Regions from separate parts of the Bradyrhizobium sp. SZCCHNGR1005 genome, predicted to be linked through region 2. Evidence: predicted binding sites of a transcription regulator. Region 2 holds the regulator's gene; each other region holds the start of a gene.
The links. Region 2 encodes PhoB, which activates phosphate uptake and scavenging genes when phosphate is short. Its sites were predicted from a motif close to TGTCATNNANCTGTCAT; they were not measured.

Region 1: the regulator PhoB is predicted to act here: its motif matches at 1,140-1,156, upstream of phnF (phosphonate metabolism transcriptional regulator PhnF).
Region 3: the regulator PhoB is predicted to act here: its motif matches at 958-974, upstream of QXZ85_RS23365 (Orn/Lys/Arg decarboxylase N-terminal domain-containing protein).

What each region holds. Positions count from the first base shown of each region.
Region 1 is NZ_JAUEZC010000003.1:347,163-349,425, forward strand. It holds gene phnH (phosphonate C-P lyase system protein PhnH) at 1-604, opposite strand, end outside; gene phnG (phosphonate C-P lyase system protein PhnG) at 608-1,060, opposite strand; gene phnF (phosphonate metabolism transcriptional regulator PhnF) at 1,194-1,919, shown strand; gene phnE (phosphonate ABC transporter, permease protein PhnE) at 1,924-2,263, opposite strand, start outside.
Region 2 is NZ_JAUEZC010000006.1:49,103-51,365, forward strand. It holds gene phoU (phosphate signaling complex protein PhoU) at 1-615, shown strand, start outside; gene phoB (phosphate regulon transcriptional regulator PhoB) at 631-1,335, shown strand; gene QXZ85_RS23950 (GcrA family cell cycle regulator) at 1,602-2,114, opposite strand.
Region 3 is NZ_JAUEZC010000005.1:354,041-356,303, reverse strand. It holds gene QXZ85_RS23365 (Orn/Lys/Arg decarboxylase N-terminal domain-containing protein) at 1-911, opposite strand, end outside; gene cobT (nicotinate-nucleotide--dimethylbenzimidazole phosphoribosyltransferase) at 1,087-2,142, shown strand; gene QXZ85_RS23355 (histidine phosphatase family protein) at 2,142-2,263, shown strand, end outside.

The DNA.
Region 1 (2,263 bases), on a different contig from region 2:
CTCCCGCCGCGACCAGCCGCGTCGTACGTGGGATCGCCACCATGCTATCATCATGGACCAGCACGACATCGATACCGCGCGGAAACAGTGTTTCGTTGATCGCAAGCCGATCGAACAAATCCTCCGGCTCGATCTTGGCACGCAGCCTTGCCGTGCCGTCGATGCCGGGACCGCGCAACGTGTAATGACGCCCCTCGCCCAAATTCTCGGCCTGCAGGACCAGCGTCGTCGAGCGATCCGGATATTCCCCGCTACCGAGTGCAAACGACTCAAAGCCGGGTAGCGATGCGCCGTCCGTGACCAGCGCAAAAGCGGCATTCGCGACTGCGGCAACAACCGGCGCTCCGGCGTGGAATTTGAGCCAAGCCGCAATATCAGGCGCCGCCGCCAATTTCGGATCGAGCCAGACCGGCGTGTCATGATCGAACAAGGTCAGGGCGATCGCAGCAGCGGCGCGCGTCAGGCCGGTCGGCACGCCGACGTCGACGGTGACGCGCTGAATGCTGCCCGGCCGGGCCATCGCCTCCATAACGGCACGGAAGGTCGACTGCGCCGCGATGACCGGATCGGCAAAGCCCGCCGGAAGATCTGAGACCATGCCCATCATTCAACCCTCGCCGCGCACCATCGTGTAGAACTCGACCTTCGTCGCCGCCGCTTCGCGTGCGCTCTGCTGCCGCTCTGCGCGCACGCGTTCGCGCAACGGTGCGACCACCTGGGTTTCGACAGCGTCGGCATAGGCGTCCGCTTGGATCAGCGCATCGCACAGTGCGACCAGGCGCGCCTTCTTACCGTCGCGCCCGAGCACGTAGCCGAACCCGACTTCGCCGCTGGCAAGGCGTACCGCCGCGCGCGACACCGTAGCTTCGCCGAGATTGAAGGGCGCACCATCGCCGCCGGCACGGCCACGCACCATCACCAGCCCGCTCTCAGGCGTGCGCAGCTCCGCATGCGGCGGCAGTGCGATCGGCTGCAGGCGCTCGGCAATCTCAGCTGCCGGCACGTGCGCCAGTACCCGCATCGCGGCTTTGCGTCTGTCCTTCATCGCCTCTGCGCTCATCGTCTTATCAGTCTTGGTCTTCTCGGCCTTGCCGGATCTAAGTTGTCTATGATAGTAGACAACTTGATAACGGCCGGCAATGACCGTTTCATGACATGCCTGTGATTTTCACGACCTCCGGCGGAACCCAGCGATGAGCATGCAGGATGCAGTTTCCGGGGTGGCCCTGTGGCGCCAGGTGGCGGACGGGATCGAACGCGATATCGCCGAAGGGCGCTTTGCCGCCGGCACGCGGCTGCCCGGCGAAACCGAGATCGCGGAGATCTATCGGGTGAACCGCCACACCGTGCGGCGAGCGCTCGCAGCCTTGGCCGAACGCGGCCTGGTGCGGGCGGCGCGTGGCAGCGGCACCTATGTCGAGGCTCCGCGCCTCGCCTACCCGCTCAGCTCGCGCACGCGCTTCTCGGAGAACGTCGGCGCCGGAGGCCGCGAGCCGCTCGGCCAGTTGATCGCAGCCTCGCAGGAGCCAGCCTCACGCGAACTCGCGCGCGAGCTCAAGCTCAGGACCGGCGCGCCCTTGGTGCGAATCGAGGCGCTGCGTTTGGCTGACAAGATCCCGATCTGCCTCAGCACCTCCTGGCTGTCGGCGGAACGCTTTCCCGATGCAGCCCGGATATTCGCCTCGACCCGCTCGATGACTGCCCTGCTCTCTCATTACGGTATCCGCGACTATCGCCGCGGTTCGACGCGGATCACCGCCGCCATCGCTGAGGCCAGCGACGCGGCACGGCTTGACCTCGCGTTGGGGCGTCCGGTGCTGGTCGTCGATAGCACCGATATTGACGCGGACGGCACGCCGCTGATCACCAAGCGCTCGAGGTTTGCCGCCGAACGCGTCACCTTCGAGATCGCGAGCTGACCATCTACGCGATCGCGCGCCGTCCGATGATGGCGAAGCGCAGCTTACCTGAGATCCAGTCGATTGCGGCGACCGCCACCAGGATCATCAAGATCAGGAACGAAACCTTCTGCCATTCCAGCACGCGGATCTGCTCCGCAAGCTGCAAACCGATGCCGCCGGCGCCGACGATGCCGATGATCGTTGCCGAGCGGGTGTTGGATTCGATGAAATAGAGCACCTGCCCCGCAATCACGGGCAGCACTTGCGGTATCAGACCGAAGCGAACCTCGTGCAACGCGCTACCGCCGGCCGCGCGAATGCCCTCCACCTGTTTCCGGTCCGCCGCCTCGATCGCCTCCGAG
Region 2 (2,263 bases):
TCCGTCGACGCGCTGGTGCGGCGCGACGTCGCGCTCGGCGAGCGGGTGATCCAGACGGACGCCGAGATCGACAGTCTGCAGCGGCTGATCGAGGAGCGCGCGGTGCTCACCATCGCCCGCCGGCAGCCGATGGCGGTGGACCTGCGCGAGATCGTCGGCGCGATGCGGGTTGCGACCGACCTCGAGCGGATCGGCGACCTCGCCAAGAACATCGGCAAGCGCGTCGCCGCGCTGGAGAGCGATTTCCATCCCTTGAAGCTGATCCGCGGTTTGGAGCACATGACCGACCTGGTGCAGTCGCAGGTCAAGTCGGTGCTCGACGCCTATGCCGCCCACGATCTGCCGGCGGCGATGACGGTGTGGAAGGGCGACGAGGAGGTCGACGCCATCTGCACCTCGCTGTTCCGCGAGCTGCTCACCTACATGATGGAAGATCCCCGCAACATCTCGTTCTGCATTCACCTGATGTTCTGCGCCAAGAACATCGAACGGATCGGCGATCATGCGACCAACATCGCGGAAACCGTGTTCTACATGATCGAAGGCCAGCCGATGATCGACAAGCGTCCGAAGGGCGACATGACGTCCTTCGCGGCCACCGCCCCCGGAAACTGAGAGAGAAGCTGAGCGATGAGTGCGCGCATTCTGGTTGTGGAAGACGAGGAAGCGCTGACGACGCTGCTGCGCTACAATCTCGAGACCGAAGGTTACGAGGTCGAGACGGTTGCGCGCGGCGACGACGCCGACACGCGACTGAAGGAACGGGTGCCCGATCTCGTGGTGCTGGACTGGATGCTGCCGGGGCTGTCCGGCATCGAGCTGTGCCGGCGCCTGCGCGCCCGGCCCGAGACCAAGCAGCTGCCGATCATCATGCTGACGGCGCGCGGTGAGGAGAGCGAGCGGGTCCGCGGGCTCGCCACCGGGGCGGACGATTACATCGTCAAGCCGTTCTCGGTGCCCGAGCTGTTGGCCCGCGTGAAGGGTCTGCTCCGTCGCGCGAGCCCCGAACGGCTCGCCACCGTGCTCGCCTATGGCGACATCGAGCTCGATCGCGAGAAGCGCCGCGTCGCCCGCTCCGGCCGGCCGATCGATCTCGGGCCGACCGAATATCGGCTGCTCGAGTTCTTCCTGGAACATCCGGGCCGCGTGTTCAGCCGCGAGCAGCTGCTCGACAGCGTCTGGGGCCGCGACATCTACATCGACGAGCGTACGGTGGACGTGCACATCGGACGCTTGCGCAAGCTGCTCAATCCGGGACGCGAACAGGATCCGATCCGCACCGTGCGTGGCGCGGGCTATGCGCTCGACGACCGCTTTGCGAAGGCGGAATCGTGAGCTGAGGGCGATCGCGCAGCGACAAACAGCACCCGATCAAAGGCGGAGCTTCGGCTCCGCCTTTTTTGTCATGACAAGCGCGCTTGCAACGTGCGCCGCCGTCATCCCGGCGAACGCCGGTACCCATAACCGCAAATGCTGATGATAGAGCTGCAGCTGTAGCTAACATCCATCATAACCACGCCCGCCGGTGGTTATGGGTCCCCGCGTTCGCGGGGACGACAGCTGATGGCTGAGCTAACAGCGCGTCCAAGATGCGCAACAGATCAGCGTGCCGGGCTCTTGCCGGGGTGACGACGGCGATCGGCCGCGGGCTGATAGGCGATGCGCGAATGCTGCGCGCAATAGGGCAGGCCGTTCAGCGCCTTGCCGCCGCAGAAGAAGAAGTCCGCGCTGGCGGGATCGCCGACCGGCCAGTGGCAGGTGCCTTCGCGGAGCTCGAGCAGCGACAGCCGCTGGTTCATCGGCACCACATTGTCGAAGGTGATCGGATCGGGCTCCGTCTCGACCTCGAACACCTGGGCGAGCGCGGTGTTGCCGCGCGCCACCGGGCGGGCCACCCGCATCATCGGCTGAGCGGGGCGGGCCTTGCGCTGACGCGGAGCGGCGGCGGCAGGGCTCTTGGCACGGCCGGAGAGGCCGAGCCTGTGGACCTTGCCGATCACGGCGTTGCGCGTCACATTTCCGAGCTCCGCTGCGATCTGGCTGGCCGACAGTCCGGCCTCCCAGAGCTTTTTCAACTGCTCGACGCGATCGTCTGACCAGGTCAATACCGTCATCGCACCTTTCCCTTCGCGTTTCGCTGGCCAGTTTCGGGACAGCGCTGCGGTGCCAAACTCACGAAAATCCCTGCTCGCAGAATCCCTTAGCCCTCGCCGGGCGCGAGATGCGCGCCCGGACGTGTACGCCGAACCACCGAACTCTTAAG
Region 3 (2,263 bases), on a different contig from region 2:
TTGCGGATCTGCTGGCGCAGATGCTCCTCGTCGAGCAGGTCCCAGCGCATCGGGCCGATCAGGCCCCAGGCATTGCGGACCGTCGGGACATAAATCGGGATGCCGCCGGAGATCAGCAGCGCGCCATGGTGGGCGGCCTTGTGATTGTTCCGGTCGAACAGCACGAGGTCGCCGTCGGTGACCAGCGCTCCCAGCACCACCTTGTTCGAGGTGGAGGTGCCGTTCAGCACGAAATAGGTCTTTTCGGCGCCGAAGATCTGCGCCGCTTCCTTCTGCGCCCGCAGCGCCGGTCCCTCATGGGTCAGGAGGTCGCCGAGGTCGAGGACGGAATTGTCGAGGTCGTCGCGGAACACGGCTTCGCCGAGATGCTCGACGAAGATCCGGCCGATCGGGCTGCGGCTGTAGAACACGCCGCCATTGTGCCCGGGGCAGGTCCAGAGCTGATTGCCTTCCTCGGCATAGTCGACGAGCGTGCCGAAGAACGGCGTCTTCAACGTCTCGGCATATTGCTTGAGCCGGCTGATCAGGTTCTTGGCGATGAAGGGCGGCGTTTCCTCCGACAGGAACACATAGCCGTCGATGAAGTCGAGCACCTCGACCGGCAGATCCTCGAACCGCTTGCGCCGGATCAGGAGGATGATCGGAAAATCGAGGCCGCGCCGGCGCATCAGGTTGATCAGAGCCATGGTCTTGCCCTCGAGACCCTTCTTGCCCCAATCGACCACCATGCAGCCGATCGCGGCATCGGTCTGCACGGCGATCTCGGCGTCTTCGAGCTTGCGGGCCCGCACCACCTCGAACCCGGAACGCTGGATCTCTTCGATGATCTGGTTGAAACGGACGCCCGCGAGGTCGTCGGGCTCAAAGACCGGAGCGGCGAACAGGAAGGTGAAGCGTCGGAAATAGTCCATGCGGGTCTGCCAAGTTTGGGTCGGAGGCCAGCTGTCGGTACATTCCATGACAGTTCAATGACAGTGTAGAGTGTCGTCAGGGCCAGCGCGTTCAAATCAACGGTAGGACGCTGCTTGTCACGCCGCCGGCTCGATGGCAATCGAGCCAGTTCGAATCTGTGCCAAGGATCTCAGTGTGTTACCTGAATGGATCAGCCTTGAATGCCCGGCCACCTCGGAGCGTCACCGCCAGTCGGCGCTGGCGCGGCAGGCGCAATTGACCAAGCCGCTCGGCGCGCTCGGACGACTGGAGGAGATCGCAGTGGAGTTGGCGGCGCTCCAGGCCACCGACAGGCCGGTGGCGGAGCGGGCGCCGATCATCCTGTTCGCTGGCGATCATGGCATCGCGGCCCGCGGCGTATCGGCCTATCCGCCCGAGGTCACCGTCCAGATGTTGCACAACTTCGCCGGTGGCGGGGCGGCAATCTCGGTGCTGGCGCGCACGCTCGGTTGTCCGCTCGAAGTCGTCGACGCCGGTACGTTGGGCGATCAGCCGATACCGGGTGTGATCGTCGATAAGCCACGGCGCGGGACCCGCGATTTCGGCGTCGAGACGGCTCTGACATCCGAGGAGGTGGCTTTTGCGCTCGCCTGCGGGCAGCGCGCAATCGCGCGCCAGGCGGAGCCCAAGCCGCAGCTGGTGATTCTCGGTGAGATGGGGATCGGCAATACGACCTCCGCCTCGGCGATTGCGGCTGCGCTCCTGGGATGGCCCGCGGCTGAAATCGTCGGGAGCGGCACCGGGCTGGATGGGGAAGGGCGCGCGCGAAAGGCGCGCGTGATTGCCGACGCGCTCGCATTGCATGGACTGGAAGTTGGCACCCCCGTGGAGACCGTGCTCGCCGCGGTCGGTGGGCTCGAGATCGTCGCAATGACCGGCGCGATCATTGCTGCTGCACGAATGGGCGTGCCGGTTCTGATCGACGGCTTCATCGTCTCGGTCGCCGCCCTTGCTGCCGTGAAGCTCAATCCGTCGTGTCGGCCATGGCTCCTCTTCTCGCATCGTTCGGCCGAACTGGGCCACCGCGTCGTGCTGGACGCACTCGGTGCGCGGCCGCTGATCGATCTCGATCTGCGGCTCGGCGAAGCCTCGGGGGCGGCGACTGCGTTGCCCCTGCTGCGGCTGGCATGCGCGCTTCATAACGAGATGGCGACTTTTGCCGAAGCCGCGGTGTCGGGCCGCGACAGCTGATGCGGATCGATCTGCTGCGGCACGGCGACACCGGGCGCGAGCGCTATCTCGACGGCCGCAGCGATCCGCCGCTGAGCGAGATGGGGTGGCGGCAATTTGCCAAGCAGACCCAAGACGGAGC